Regions from separate parts of the Photobacterium minamisatsumaniensis genome, predicted to be linked through region 2. Evidence: predicted binding sites of a transcription regulator. Region 2 holds the regulator's gene; each other region holds the start of a gene.
What was found. Region 2 encodes MetJ, which represses methionine synthesis genes. Its sites were predicted from a motif close to TTAGACNTNTANANGTCTAA; they were not measured.
Positions count from the first base shown of each region.

Region 1: the regulator MetJ is predicted to act here: its motif matches at 3,438-3,457, upstream of L4D78_RS08375 (MetQ/NlpA family ABC transporter substrate-binding protein).
Region 3: the regulator MetJ is predicted to act here: its motif matches at 2,626-2,645, upstream of metE (5-methyltetrahydropteroyltriglutamate--homocysteine S-methyltransferase).

Region 1 covers NZ_JAKJSI010000016.1:99,162-104,110, reverse strand. Annotated here, with positions in the region: gene L4D78_RS08385 (pyridoxal phosphate-dependent decarboxylase family protein) at 1-979, opposite strand, end outside; gene L4D78_RS08380 (methyl-accepting chemotaxis protein) at 1,136-3,046, opposite strand; gene L4D78_RS08375 (MetQ/NlpA family ABC transporter substrate-binding protein) at 3,503-4,306, shown strand; gene L4D78_RS08370 (DHH family phosphoesterase) at 4,562-4,949, shown strand, end outside.
Region 2 covers NZ_JAKJSI010000014.1:152,166-157,114, reverse strand. Annotated here, with positions in the region: gene L4D78_RS06865 (bifunctional aspartate kinase/homoserine dehydrogenase II) at 1-2,100, opposite strand, end outside; gene L4D78_RS06860 (O-succinylhomoserine (thiol)-lyase) at 2,100-3,266, opposite strand; gene metJ (met regulon transcriptional regulator MetJ) at 3,447-3,764, shown strand; gene L4D78_RS06850 (malic enzyme-like NAD(P)-binding protein) at 3,843-4,949, opposite strand, start outside.
Region 3 covers NZ_JAKJSI010000053.1:32,903-37,851, reverse strand. Annotated here, with positions in the region: gene L4D78_RS24410 (hypothetical protein) at 1-36, shown strand, start outside; gene metE (5-methyltetrahydropteroyltriglutamate--homocysteine S-methyltransferase) at 163-2,484, opposite strand; gene L4D78_RS24400 (LysR substrate-binding domain-containing protein) at 2,766-3,677, shown strand; gene L4D78_RS24395 (DUF4250 domain-containing protein) at 3,724-3,912, opposite strand; gene L4D78_RS24390 (hypothetical protein) at 4,042-4,710, opposite strand.

The sequences.
Region 1 (4,949 bases), on a different contig from region 2:
TACGTGAAAAATCATAATCAAAGAAGAACATCATTGACCAACCGACCGCTGCATCAACATGGATATGGGGTTTAACGTCTACCTGATATTCTTCACATAATTGATTACGTAGGTCATAGACTTGCTTAACGCTATCAACGGCAAACGTGTCTGTTGTACCCGTGGTCAGCATGATAGTCGGCACACGACAGTTAACGGCAAAACAAGCACGAAGTTGACGTTCAAGATCATTGATGTCCATTTCATGGCTGTCTGTCACTTTAATTCGAATCGTTTTATCGCGAATATCGATACCAAGTAGTGAAAGGTTGGTGATGTTAGAATAATGACCACCTTGAGAGTTCAGAATACGGTAATCGGGGCTTGAAGCGAGCCCATTGAATTTCGCATTAGGTAACGATTTACGAATACCGAGCAGGTAGCCGTAAAGATTACAAAAAGTACCCCCTTGAGTGAAAAGGCCGGTGCATTGCTCGGTATCATAGCCAACTTGTGTTGCGATCTGGCGAATGACTTTCTTCTCTAATTGATCCGCCATGCCCGCATATTCGCTGTAGGCTAAGTTAGGATTAGCAAGCGAGCAAAGCATTGAACCATAGATGGCAGGATCCGCAGGCATGGTGACAACGTTTTCTACCGATGATGGGTTCTCCCAATCTTTCGATAGTGCAGCCGCAAAGGCGAGAAGTTCGTCACCTTGACCGTTCGGTTGAATACGCTGCTGCGGTATCGATGATTCCGTCAAGATACGTTGGTGAAGAGCATTACCATTAGGATAAGCATTGATACGATCGCCGGGTAAGAGTCGGCTGCGACGAAATTCTGTCATAGCGGCAAAGCCGGGCTCAGCAAAGACAGGCCATTTATTTGGATCGCGGGAAAAGTAATCCGAAAAGACATCTTGGTGAAGTTTTTGGAAAGTAGGGGAAAGCAAGTTTGCGTCGTGTTCTCCGAGGAGCGACAAACAAGATACAGCCATTGATAAAACCTATAGATTGACGATAAATACGCTGAGAGCGTTAAATAAAAAGACAGGATGAATCGAAAATGAAAGATAAACGTCTTAATAAAGGCGAGACGTTATGATTCAGGCACTGGATTACTTCCAGTGCCTAGATACCGTTTTAAGGGTTATTTATTTCAGTTTAAATTGCGTGACTAAACTGAGTAGTCCTTGATTGGCTTTAGCAACAGAATCTGTGGCTTTGACCGTTTCTTGTCCGCTTTGTACTAAGGTATTTACAATGTCTCTGATGGTGAGCATGTTTTGGTTTACCTCATTACTGACGACACTTTGTTCTTCTGCAGCTGTTGAAATTTGTGTACTTAACTGCTCGATTTGATTCACCGATAAGCCCATTTGGTCTAAGGTTTCGGAAACCTCAGACGTAGTATTGGCCGCCGATTGGCAACGTTCTTTTGTATTGTTCATTGCTGTAACAACGTTATTTGTGCCTTGTAATAATTTAGCCAACATCTCATTGATTTCAGACGTGCTCTGCTGTGTACGCGCCGCTAATGCACGAACTTCATCGGCCACAACAGCGAATCCCCGTCCTTGTTCGCCTGCGCGTGCGGCTTCAATCGCGGCATTCAAAGCCAATAAGTTGGTTTGCTCTGCAATGTCACCAATAACAGAAAGTGTCGCGTTGATTTGATTGGCATCTTGATTCATGACTTGAATACGTTCAGACATGGCATCGACTTCATCAACCAAACTGCTCACACTACTGACGGCATTATGCACAACAGCTTTTGATTGATCGGCTTCAGCATTGGCCGCTTGCGTGATTTGCGTCGATTGTACGATGTTTTCTGCCACTGAAATTGCGGTCTCGCTCATTTGTGATATAGCGGTTACAACCTGTTCAGTTTCGTGCGAATGCGTGAGAAGTTGGCTTTCATTCTGTTTAGCGTTTGTGCTTAACTGCTCGATATTTGATGAGATCAAAGTGGATGAGTCGACGACTTTCAGCATCATGTGTTGCAAATTACTGACAAAGTCATTAAAGCCGTGACTGATTTGTCCCAAATCATCATTACTATGCACGGTGAGGCGTCGGGTGAGATCACCACTGCCTTTACCAAGATCTTGAACCGCGCCTTTAAGCTCGATGAGAGGGCGGTAAAGGTGACGCATAATCATGATTATCGCGATAACACTCACGAGAATCAGTACTAAAATAAGCATGATTGAATCTGAAACCATTTCATTCACACTCGTAAGTGCCGTATCTTCATCAACGAAGATCATCAACGTCCACGAAACATCGTTTGAGAGGTTTATACGAGTGAAATACCCATGCATTTGAGTGCCGAGGTAGGGAATGAGTAAATTACCGTTAGAACGGCTTTTAAAGCTTTGTTCAAGCTCGATAAAATCAGAGCTGACTTGTGATGGGGTTTTGCCGATATCGGTAGGATCATCACTCGCAATAAAAATGAAATTATTATCGACTAAAGTTGCCGCACCACCTGCAAAACGGAACTCATTGACTTTTTGGGTTATTTCCCCAAGTTGTAAATCGCCTAAAAGAACCCCAACAAACTGACCGTTCTCATACACCGGTGCTGCAATACTGATGACGGGATTATTGGTGACTGAATCGGTATAAATATCGGTTAGTATAACTTGCCTTTGTTGTTTCGCTTGAATGTACCATGGACGTTGCTTGAATTGCTCAGAGACAGGGAAAACACCATTATCGCCACCGTGAGCGGCATAGGTACGGCCATCATCGTAGGCGATAGCCGCATTGTTCAAATTACTTGAGGCCGCTAACAGCGTAACTAAATTGATATTCTCTTGCTGTGAAAGATCAGCTGAAAAAAGTTTGGCGCTGTGATCAATAGCGCTTATTTCATCTTTTACCCAAGTTTCAATTTCGGAGGCTTGGGAATATAAGGTACTCATGGTCGTCTGGGTTAGACTATCAACCATGTATGTTTTTAAACTGTGGATGTTGATAGCACCGAGAACAAATAACGAGCAAGCCACCAAAGCCGCAACACTGAGGTTAATTCTTGCTTTAAACCCTAGCCTCATAATATTTCCTTGTAATAAAACACTTGGTATAAGCAGTCTATGTAGGTCACATATATGCATAATGGCGTCGTTATATCAGACTGAAGTGAAAGACGGTTATAGCTAATCTACTAAAGTGTCAATAATGCGATCTTAATCCATATAATAAGTTTCAATGGAGTGTTTTTTAGGCATTTATGACTGCTTTATGTCCAGTTTTATAGTGTTTATAATATGCTTTTAATTTTATTATGAATTTTATGTATCGTTCGGCCGTTCGTATCTTGGTATGTATGTAGTGTTTAGTGTGGATTAAATTACTGTATTTTATATTCGACGTTGGAATAAATTACGCCTTTTAATCATGCCTCTCACGATAGAATCGCTTGAATTGTAAAGCACTCTGTATATTATGGACGTATGGATGTCTAAAGTGGTAGGTATCTAAAGCTGTATCTGTTTATTAAAGGATTAGTCATGAAGGAACATGCCAAGATGAAACGATGGATTCTATCTATAATCGCCTGTGTGAGCTTAGCGGCTTGCGGTCAAAAGGATGATTCGATTATCAAAATAGGAGCGACCTCAGGGCCGCACGCTCAAGTTGTTGAGGCTGTAGCGAAAGAGGCACAAAAACAAGGCGTGAACATTGAGGTTGTTGAGTTCTCAGATTATATCACCCCAAACGCGGCTCTGGCCGATGGAAGTCTTAACCTTAATAGTTATCAGCATTTACCTTTTTTGCAAAACTACAATAACGGGAACAATGCCAATCTAGTATCTATTGGCGAGTCAATACTTATGCGCATGGGGATTTACTCTAACAAACATGCCTCTCTAGCCGAGCTACCTGAAAAAGCCAAGATTGCCATTCCCAATGATCCAACCAACGGTGGGCGAGGGTTGCTCCTTCTAGAAGAGGCACAGTTGATTACCTTAAAACCTGACGTTGGTTTTACAGCAACGCTGCATGATATCGTTGATAACCCAAAAGGTTTTAGGTTCGTTGAGGTTGAGGCCGCTCAATTGCCGAGAAGTCTTGATGATGTTGATGCCGCCGCTATCACGATGAACTATGTAATGTCTGCGGGGCTAAACCCACAGGAACAAGGTTTGTTCTTAGAAGCAAAAGATGCACCATTAGCGGTAATGGTTATCGCAGCTCGAGAAGACGAGAAAGATAACAGCGACTATCAAAAAGTGGTTAGCATTTTTCATTCTCAGCCGATAGCTGAATTTATGCAAGAAGCCTTTAATGGCACGATTGAGCCAGCAAGTTAATATGCTCTTTGACTTGATGTAAATAAAGCCCCAAATGATTGCTGAATTTTGGGGGCTTTATTGTATTAGAGCCCTCCATTTTCACGTAAAGACGATAATCCGCACGCAAATATCAAGCTTCTAAAGCACCCCCAATTGGTTAAGTGTCTAATATTCTCGTTACGGGTAATAATTGGTTGATAAGATAACGATCTGTATTATATTTAGCCTTGTACTACCACGTTACTTTGGGCTTTATACAAACTTAGGAAGAGTATGCATTACGATATTTTTAATGGTGATGCCGATGGCATTATTGCTTTACTGCAATTACGCTTAGCTGAACCCAAGCAAAGCACATTGATCACTGGTGTTAAGCGAGACATTAAACTGCTAGAACAAGTAGTCGCGAAAGGTAATGTAACGTCAGTAACAGTATTAGACATTTCGATGGAAAAGAACTTACCTGAATTAGAGCGCTTATTAGCGCAAGGTGTTGAGGTCTTTTACTGTGATCATCACCGTTCAGGAGAAATTCCGGCCGCTAGTAACCTTGAAGCATTAATTAACTTAGATGCTGAAGTCTGTACCAGCTTATTGATTAATGAAAAACTCAATGGCCAGTTTGTACATTGGGCGATCGCTGCTGCTTTTGGCGACAACC
Region 2 (4,949 bases):
ACCTGCTAGCTGATCTGGCACCAATGTTTCCACTTTAACCTGCTCTGGCTCAAGTGGTAATCCAGACTCCCTTGCCAAGATCACTAACTTGCGCATCACATCACTGCCATCAAGGTCGTGGCGAGGATCAGGTTCGGTTAACCCTTGTTGCCAAGCTAGTTCAATGAGCTGTGAGAACGGTAGCGAGCCATCGTACTGTTGAAACAGCCACGACAATGTACCGGAGAAGATACCAGACAGCGCAATGATTGAATCACCACTTTCTGATAAATCACGTACTGTATGGTTAATCGGCAAGCCAGCCCCTACCGTCGCGTTATATAGCCAATTACGGCTACTTTTTGCAAATGCATCAATGACACGGTGGTATTGCTCACCCGATGCAGAGCCGGCCACTTTATTTGCGGAAATCAAATGAAGGCCACTTTCTGCGATTTGCGGATAACGTTCCGCCAACACTTGGCTCGCCGTAACATCTAATACAATCACATCATCATAAGAATGAGACGCTAGGGTTGATAGCCACTCATCACCTTGGTACTCAGTGGCTTCATCATCATAAGCTGATAAGGCGTTGGTTGGTTCGATGCCAGAAAAATCAATCCAGCAGCGGCGGCTATCGACCACCCCGACCAGAGTGAAGCTCATACCATGACGTTTTTCAAGCTGTGCCTTTTCTGTATCAAATAACTCAAGCCAGCGGCTACCGATATTCCCCTTACCACACAACACTAAACCAATCCGTTTCTGTGCTTGGAAAAGGCTTTGATGTACCTGCTGGATCACATCGTCGGTATTGGCCAGTCGAAGCACCGCAACAAGGCTCAACCCCGAATCAGATTCAGTGGTGAACTCAACAGGTTGTGCTTTTAATTGCTGGTTGAAGCCATAACAATGCATGGCATTATTCACCACGCCAGCACCGACAGCCGCAACCAATGAAAAGCCATCGCGTAGGCGCAGCTCTGCCGCAATACCGCTGTCTTGCAGTAAAGCCAGCACGCTATTAACAACCTCAGCAGTATAGGCGAGTTGAATCAATCCTTTATCCGGCGCAGTCGACTGCGCAAGTGGCAGTAACTGGGCACGTTGCAGGGTACGTTCAAGTTCAGTCACAATCGGCTCAAAATCATGAAAACGCGCAATATCAAGTTCAATCAAACAGACATCATCAAGCGAGGTAACGATCTTCGCTCCCCGGCCAGAAGCCAGTACCCGCTCAACACGTGTAGAGCCCGATTCAGGCTGATGACTACAACGCAAGGTTAAATCAATCGCACTTTGTGCCACTGGCTGTAATGTTCGGCTATGCAATACTGGCGCCGCTAAACGGGCGAGTTCACTCGCTTCATCTAAACGAAGTAATGGCAGTAAGCAGGCATCAACCACTTTCCGAGGATCTGCACTGTAAACCCCTGCAACATCACTCCAGATAGTCACGCGCGAAACTTCCGCCAAGGCACCAATCACCGTTGCCGAATAGTCAGAACCATTACGGCCGAGCAATACGGTTTCTCCGGCGATGTTTTGAGCCATGAAACCGGTGATAACAATACGGTTCTGGCTATGCTGAACTAGCTGGCTTTTCAGCAAGGGCCATGACAGAGCACGATCAACTTCAGGCTGTGCCGCTCGCTCAGCCCGTAAAAACGTACGTGAGTCGAGTGCCGTCGCAGTCATTTCCTGCTGAGTTAACAATGCTGCCAGCAAGCGTGCTGACCATAGCTCACCATGACCGAGCACATTCGCAACATCCGTCTCTGTCAGTGCCTGCTCACCAAGACGCGCAAGATCCGCAAGCTCAAGGTGTAGCTGGGTCAACAAGTCATCAGCAACACCATCATGTAGCAAGCTTTCAATCAAGTGCTGCTGAAATTGGCGTAATGACTGTAATGTTTCATGGGCTTGGCGGCCATCTTTACCCAATAACTCGACCCATTGGATCAGGTTATTCGTGGTTTTACCTGCCGCTGATACCACCACTAGATCATTCTCACCAGAATACTGATTGAGGATATCAACAACGCGACGATAACATTCAGGATCAGCCAGACTACTACCACCAAATTTATGAAGTTGGCGTACTGCTAGTTGGGTCATTACACTGCCTCCGTCACTTTCTTAAATGCTTGGTCAAGATCCGCAATCAGATCATCAGCATCTTCCAAACCAACGGATAAACGCAGTAAAGAAGGCTTTAAGCCCGCTTCTGCCTGCGCTTCATCCGACATTGCACGGTGAGTCATGCTGGCAGGGTGACAGATCAAGCTTTCAGTACCGCCAAGCGACTCTGCCAGTGAGAAGAACTTCAGTCCGTGAACAAACTCTTCAAGCTGCGAGTAGGTTCCTGCAATCTCAAAGCTCAGCATTGAACCAAAGCCTTTTTGCTGCTTAAGCGCAATGTCATGACCAGGGTGCTCAGGCTGACTTGGATGGTAAATTTGTCCCACAAGCGGCTGTTGCTGTAGATAAGCCAGCACTTTGGCGCTGTTTTCTTCATGCATCCGCATTCTTGGAGCAAGGGTTCGTAAGCCTCTCAGCGTCAAATAAGCATCAAACGGTGCGCCCGTTGCGCCAATACAGTTCGCCCACCAAGCAATCGTCTCGGCCTGCTCCGCTTCTTTAGAGATCAATACGCCACCGACAACATCTGAATGGCCGTTGATGTACTTGGTTGTTGAATGGATCACAAAATCAGCCCCTAGTGCAATGGGCTGCTGAAGGATTGGAGATAAGAAAGTATTATCAACCGCAACCAATGCGCCTTCTTGCTTTGCAGATGTACACAATGCCGCAACATCTACAATTCGCAGTAATGGGTTAGACGGTGTTTCAACCCAAACCAGTTTTGGCTTTAATGCCAATGCTTGAGCCAAGGCCTCAGGGTCGGTTTGATCAACAAAACGGACCTTAAAGTCACCTTTCGTCGCTCGCGTATTAAACAAACGATACGTACCGCCATAACAATCGTGTGGGGCAATAACCAGATCATCTGGGCCAAGCAAGGCCGATGCGAGTAAGTTAATTGCAGCAGTACCACAGCTGGTTACCACACCACCTGCGCCGCCTTCGAGTTCTGCCAAGGCATCGGCGAGCATGTTACGGGTGGGGTTACCAGAGCGAGAATAATCATATTGTGGAAGCTCACCCAACCGAGGAAAGCTGTAGGTTGATGTCAGGTAAATCGGCGGCACAACGGCATTGTGCTGAGAGTCTGACTCAATGCCAGTACGAACGGCTATAGTGGCAAGCTTCTTATCACTCATATTACTTTCCTTGTCGGGGCGAGCCCCTGCTGCGAATAACGTTTATGCAACAACATAACCATATTTACAAAAGACGTCAACACTTCTAGACGTCTACATGTCTTTGCTTATGGCAGTAAATCCGGCTAGAATTCACTCCTATCATATTTATTCAATCAAACATCGCTGAGAAGGTTAACAATGGCAGAGTGGAATGGCGAATACATCAGTCCATACGCGGAACACGGTAAGAAAAACGAACAAGTAAAAAAAATTACTGTTTCGATTCCATTGAAGGTGCTTAAAATTTTAACTGATGAGCGCACTCGCCGTCAGGTGAATAATTTACGCCATGCCACCAACAGCGAGTTGCTATGTGAAGCCTTCTTGCACGCATACACGGGCCAGCCCCTGCCGACCGATGAAGATATCCGTAAAGATTGCCCTGACGACTTGCCAGCCGAAGCAAAAGCGCTAATGGAAGAGATGGGCATTAAGTACGAAGACATTAACGAGTAAACCTCCTTTTCTCGTCAACAAAAATAAAAAAACCAGCCTGGGGCTGGTTTTTTTATTGGTAAGGCAACCTAAAGCAGATTAGCTTTCCATATAACCGACAGGCATCTCGATTCGAGCCACACCCGAATCAACCGCGGCTTGCGCGACTGCCTTCGCAACGCGTGGTAGCAAACGTGGATCCATCGGTTTTGGAATAATATAATCGGTGCCAAACTCTAGCTTATCGACACCAGCCGCTTTAACCACTTCCGCAGGTACTGGCTCTTGGGCTAGTTCACGGATCGCTTTTACCGCAGCCAATTTCATTTCATCATTAATTTCACTCGCACGCACATCCAATGCACCGCGGAAAATGAATGGGAAACAGATAACGTTGTTTACCTGATTCGGGTAGTCAGAACGACCTGTACCCATAATTAAATCATCGCGAACGGCATGAGCCAGCTCTGGTTTAATTTCTGGATCAGGGTTCGAACAAGCAAAAACAATCGGCTGATCCGCCATAAGCTTAAGCAGTTCTGGCGCAAGCAAGTCTGGACCAGATACACCGACAAAGATATCAGCACCTTCGATAACATCTTCTAATGTGCGCTTATCGGTATTATTGGCGAATAATTGCTTATATTCATTGATATCGTCACGACGTGTGTGGATCACACCTTTACGGTCAAGCATGTAGATCTTCTCACGCTGTGCGCCACACTTGATCAATAGCTCCATACAAGCAACCGCAGCCGCACCAGCACCTAGACAAACAATCACAGCTTCGCCAATCTCTTTGCCTTGAAGCTCAAGTGCATTAAGCATGCCCGCAGCCGTTACGATTGCGGTACCGTGTTGATCATCATGGAAAACCGGTACATGGCAGCGTTCGATCAAACGCTTTTCAATCTCAAAACAGTCTGGGGCTTTGATATCTTCAAGATTGATACCACCGAAGGTGTCAGCAATGTTCGCAACGGTATCAACAAACTCATCGATCGTACGGTGTTTAACTTCGATATCAATCGAGTCTAGGCCTGCGAAGCGCTTGAACAATAACGCCTTACCTTCCATGACTGGCTTCGATGCCAATGGGCCTAAATTACCAAGGCCAAGGATCGCAGTACCATTGGTGATAACAGCAACCATGTTGCCCTTACCCGTGTACTTATAAACATTTTCAGCATTCTGTGCGATTTCACG
Region 3 (4,949 bases), on a different contig from region 2:
AAGCCATCATTTGATGATATTAAAGGACGCTCTTAACGATTCTATTTTATAAATTGATCGATTTATGTCTATTCAAATGAATAATACCAAATAAAAAGAGCGCTAAGCGCTCTTTTTGTTTATTCCATTCACCAACACTAGTATTAGTTGACTACTTTCAAACTAAACCGCTTTAGCTTGCCATTGTTTACGTAACACTTTTGCGGCTTTGACCATATTTGTTAATGCATTTTCTGTTTCTTCCCAATTGCGGGTTTTTAATCCACAATCTGGGTTGATCCACAAGCGCTCGGCTGGAATCAAGGCCTCCGCTTTTTCCACTAAATCAACAATTTGCTCAACCTCAGGTATATTTGGTGAATGAATATCATAAACACCTGGACCAATTTCATTCGGGTAATCAAATTTTTCAAACGCTTTCAGTAATTCCATATCTGAGCGTGACGTTTCAATCGTGATCACATCAGCATCTAAAGCAGCAACAGCTTTAATGATATCGTTAAATTCGCTGTAACACATATGAGTGTGGATCTGTGTTTCTGGCTCTGCGCTTGCCGCTGAAATCTTAAATGCCTTCACTGCCCACTTTAAGTATGCTTGCCACTCACTGACTTTCAACGGTAAGCCTTCACGGATTGCAGGCTCATCAATCTGAATGACTTTAATGCCTTTATTTTGCAAATCCGCCACTTCATCTCTTAGTGCTAGCGCGATTTGGTTTGCTATCGCTTCACGGCTTAAGTCTTCACGTGGGAATGTCCAGCCCAGAATAGTAACAGGACCAGTTAGCATGCCTTTTACTGGTTTTTCAGATAACGATTGCGCATAACTTGTCCACTCAACAGTCATCGGCTTTGCACGATAGATATCAGAAACAATGACTGCCGGCTTAACACACCGAGAGCCGTAGCTTTGAACCCAACCAAAACGCGTGACAGCAAACCCTTCTAGCTGCTCTGCAAAATACTCAACCATGTCATTACGTTCAGCTTCACCGTGTACCAACACATCTAAACCAAGACGCTGTTGGCGTTCGATGGCATCTGCAATATGGCTTTTCATTGCTGTGGTGTAATCTTGTTCTGATAGCCGCCCCGCTTTAAAATCACGTCGCTGAGTACGAATTTCCGATGTTTGAGGAAATGAACCAATTGTCGTAGTAGGCAGTAATGGCAAGTTTAATGACTGGCGTTGTTTTCTTGCTCGTTCATTATATGGCAACTTACGGTCAGCTAAGGCATCGCTTATTGCTTGAGTTCGTAGGCTTACTGCTTTGTTATTAACACGTTCACTGGTTGCCCTCGCCTTAATTGGCGCACTGTAGCGTACACAATCATCAATGGCGATTTGGTTTCCATCCAATGCTTGAGCTAGCAGCGTAACTTCACGGCATTTTTGCTTCGCAAACGCTAACCACTGACGAACTTCTGGATCGAGTCCTGTTTCTAAGTCTAAATCAATCGGGGTATGAAGTAATGAACAAGATGTTGCCACCCACAGTCGTTCACCTAGCTGCGCTTTTATTGGGATGAGTGATTCAAGTATTGCACTAACATCTGCACGCCATACATTTCGCCCATTAATCACACCCGCTGAAAATACCCAGTTATCAGGTAAAGCATCTGCCACCGTTTGAAGCTGCGCAGGTGCTGAGGCTATATCGAGATGTAAACCGTCAACCTTTAATGCTGTTATACGGTCGAGATGGTGGGTAACGTTATCGAAGTAAGTCGTCAATAGCAGCTTGGTGCTTCCGTGTAGTACTTGATAAGTAATCTTGAACGAATCAGCCCACGCTTTAGGTAACTCTAACGCCAATATCGGCTCATCAATCTGAACCCACTCAACACCCAAGTTAGCCAGTTTACTCAGTATTTGTTGGTAGGCTGTTAGTAACCTTGGTAACAGCGAAAGACGGTCAAAACCCTGTTCTTTTTCTTTACCTAGCCATAAGTAAGACACAGGGCCAAGCAGTACAGGCTTTACTTTGTGACCGGCTTTTTGTGCTTCAGCAACTTCTTCAAACAATTGCTGCCAGCTCACCTTAAACTCATCATCCGCACTGAATTCCGGCACAATATAATGGTAATTCGTGTTAAACCACTTAGTCATATCAGAAGCGGCACACGCACAGCCTGTTGGAGCCTTACCACGAGCAACACGGAATAACGTATCGAGATCAGGAAAGCCAGTCCGGTGCCTTTTAGGTACATGTCCTAACAATAGGCTTGTTCCAAGCACATGGTCATACCATGCAAAGTCACCCACCGAAACATACTCTAAACCTGCTCCTGATTGGTCACCCCAGTGACGGTGACGTAACAAGCTACCCACTTCCTTTAATTCAGATTGGCTGATTTCTCCACGCCAGTATTTCTCTTGTGCAAATTTTAATTCTCGTTGGCTACCAACGCGTGGGTAGCCAAGAATGTGTGTAGTCGTACCCGCTGTTTCTGCTACGTCTTTTCGTTCTACTATCGTCATCGTGCTCTCTCATCCATGTCAGCGGTATTCCGCGTTGATGTATAAACAATGACGCACAGCCGAATTATGAGCAATTTCTAATACTTAATGATTAGCATGAAATATATTCATAATTATTAGAATCGAAAAAACAACAACACTTTAGCCGTCTAGATGTTTACACATCCAGTAATACACAGTACATTGGCACAAAGATAGGTTGCATACTCAACCTGTAGACAGACATTGAAGCGGATCTTCAGCTGCCTCTTTCAATCAACAACAAGGATGAATTTGCAACGATGATTGAAATAAAACACCTTAGAACGTTATCAGTGTTACGCGACACGGGCTCACTAACGGCAACCGCAAATACGTTGTGCTTAACCCAGTCAGCGCTTTCACATCAGTTAAAAGATCTGGAACAACGCCTTGGCGGTCAGCTATTCTTACGGAAAACCCGTCCAGTGAAATTTACGGCAGAAGGACAAATACTCCTGCGCCTTGCTGATGACCTGATCCCAAGAATAACCAAAGCAGAACATGAATTAGCCAGCTTAAAAGAAGATACTAATGGACGTTTACATATGGCCATTGAATGCCATTCTTGTTTTCAGTGGCTCATGCCTGCGTTAAAAGAATACCAAATACACTGGCCTAGTGTAACGCTCGATTTCTCATCTGGATTTGGTTTTGAGCCGATACCTGCCTTATCCGCAGGTGAATTAGATCTTGTTATTACGTCAGATATACAACCACGTAATGAAATACATTTCGAACCCTTATTTGATTTTGAAATGCGACTCATCGTTTCACCACAGTCACATCTTGTCGATAAAGAATATATAAGCCCTGAAGATCTACTTGATCAAACCATGCTGACCTACCCCGTACAGAAAAACCGCTTAGATGTGGTTAAACACTTTTTACAACCTGCTGGTATTGAACCGAATCATTGGAAACAAGCTGACAACACCCTAATGCTCATTCAAATGGTCTCGGCAGGGCTTGGTGTGGCCGCATTACCCAATTGGGCCGTTTATGATTATGCCCGCCAGGGACTCATTGTGAGTAAGCCACTTGGGGATGGACTATGGCGTCGTTTGTTTGCAGGAGTTCGAGCCTCAGAGCGAGAAAGGCATTACTTATCGGCATTTTTTGCCACAGCAAAACAGCAATGCCAAACGCATTTAGAAGGGATAAAGCCAGCATAGCCGCAATTAATTAATAATTGCGGCTATTTATGCTAAAAGAATGAGGCTATTTAAATTGATTATTGATGGGATCGTAGTGGTAACCCAGCGATTCCATTTTTTCATTTAGCTCGTTGAAGTCTAGTTCGTATCGACTCACGAGCTCTTCAACCGTTGAGCATTCAAGACGCAGCCTTTCGTTAACGATGCCCAGCACAATGTTTCCATCCATGCTTAACAAGTTATTGATCTCCATACCTACCTCCTTGATACCAATTAACCAAATATTGATAACCAATATAAGCATAGTCAGAGTTAAGCTGATTGAAAAAATCCGCGTCACATATCTTACTTTTCCTCTGCAATGTAATAAGCCGAGGTAATGTTAAACAAGCGCGATTTGTAGGCTAGCTGAAACAGCCATAAAACAAGCCGCAACAACAAGTTGCCACTTATTCACAACCTTACCTGTTAGTAAGTGCATCGCCCATACCAATAAAGCACATACCATTAATAGTAATGAGCCTATTACATTGCTGGTTAATTCGCTTAATGCTGTTTCACTCAATGAAGAGGACAACCATAAAATACACAACACGCTTAACATCGCACTAGCAAAGCCGGCGAAAGGCAGTAGGCGATGAAATGCCTGTAGGCGAGTACGAGCTTGCGTTAATAATAAATGCGCAGTCAATGAGCCAAACAGTACAACGGCACAAAGGCTCAACGCTGCACCTTGCAGCGTTAATACTGGTAATAAACCTAACCAAGCAATAAACGCTAACGCATCTGCTGCATAGAAAACCTTTAGGGGACCAGCATCACGGGTTTTGCCGGTTTTAACTTTCAATGTGAAGTAACCCAACGCCACCATGGGTAAAACAGCAATTGGCTGAAATACCGATGCAATAAGCCAACCAAGAATCAGTACTGGCAGCGTTTTGTGTACTCGACCACGTTGCCCTGGACAGATATCGCCCTTAGTAAGAACGAGAGTCAATATAAGCTGAGCGCCAAGTAGCGCAGGAATAAGAAACATAACACCTGTGTTCATAAAACGGGTTCTTTACTATTTGTAGGCCAATTAATATGGTGCTGATAATAGCAAGTCCCGCCTACGATACCAAATCAAGTACAACCAAAAGGCAGCAACATACTGTCTATGCTAATTCAGCATTATCCTATGTGCATATCAACTTACTGGATCAGTATCACTGAAATCAGTTGTGCTCTATAGGATAATGGTGAGTCACAGTTTACACATCCTGTTAATTACGTCAGTGAATGGGATTT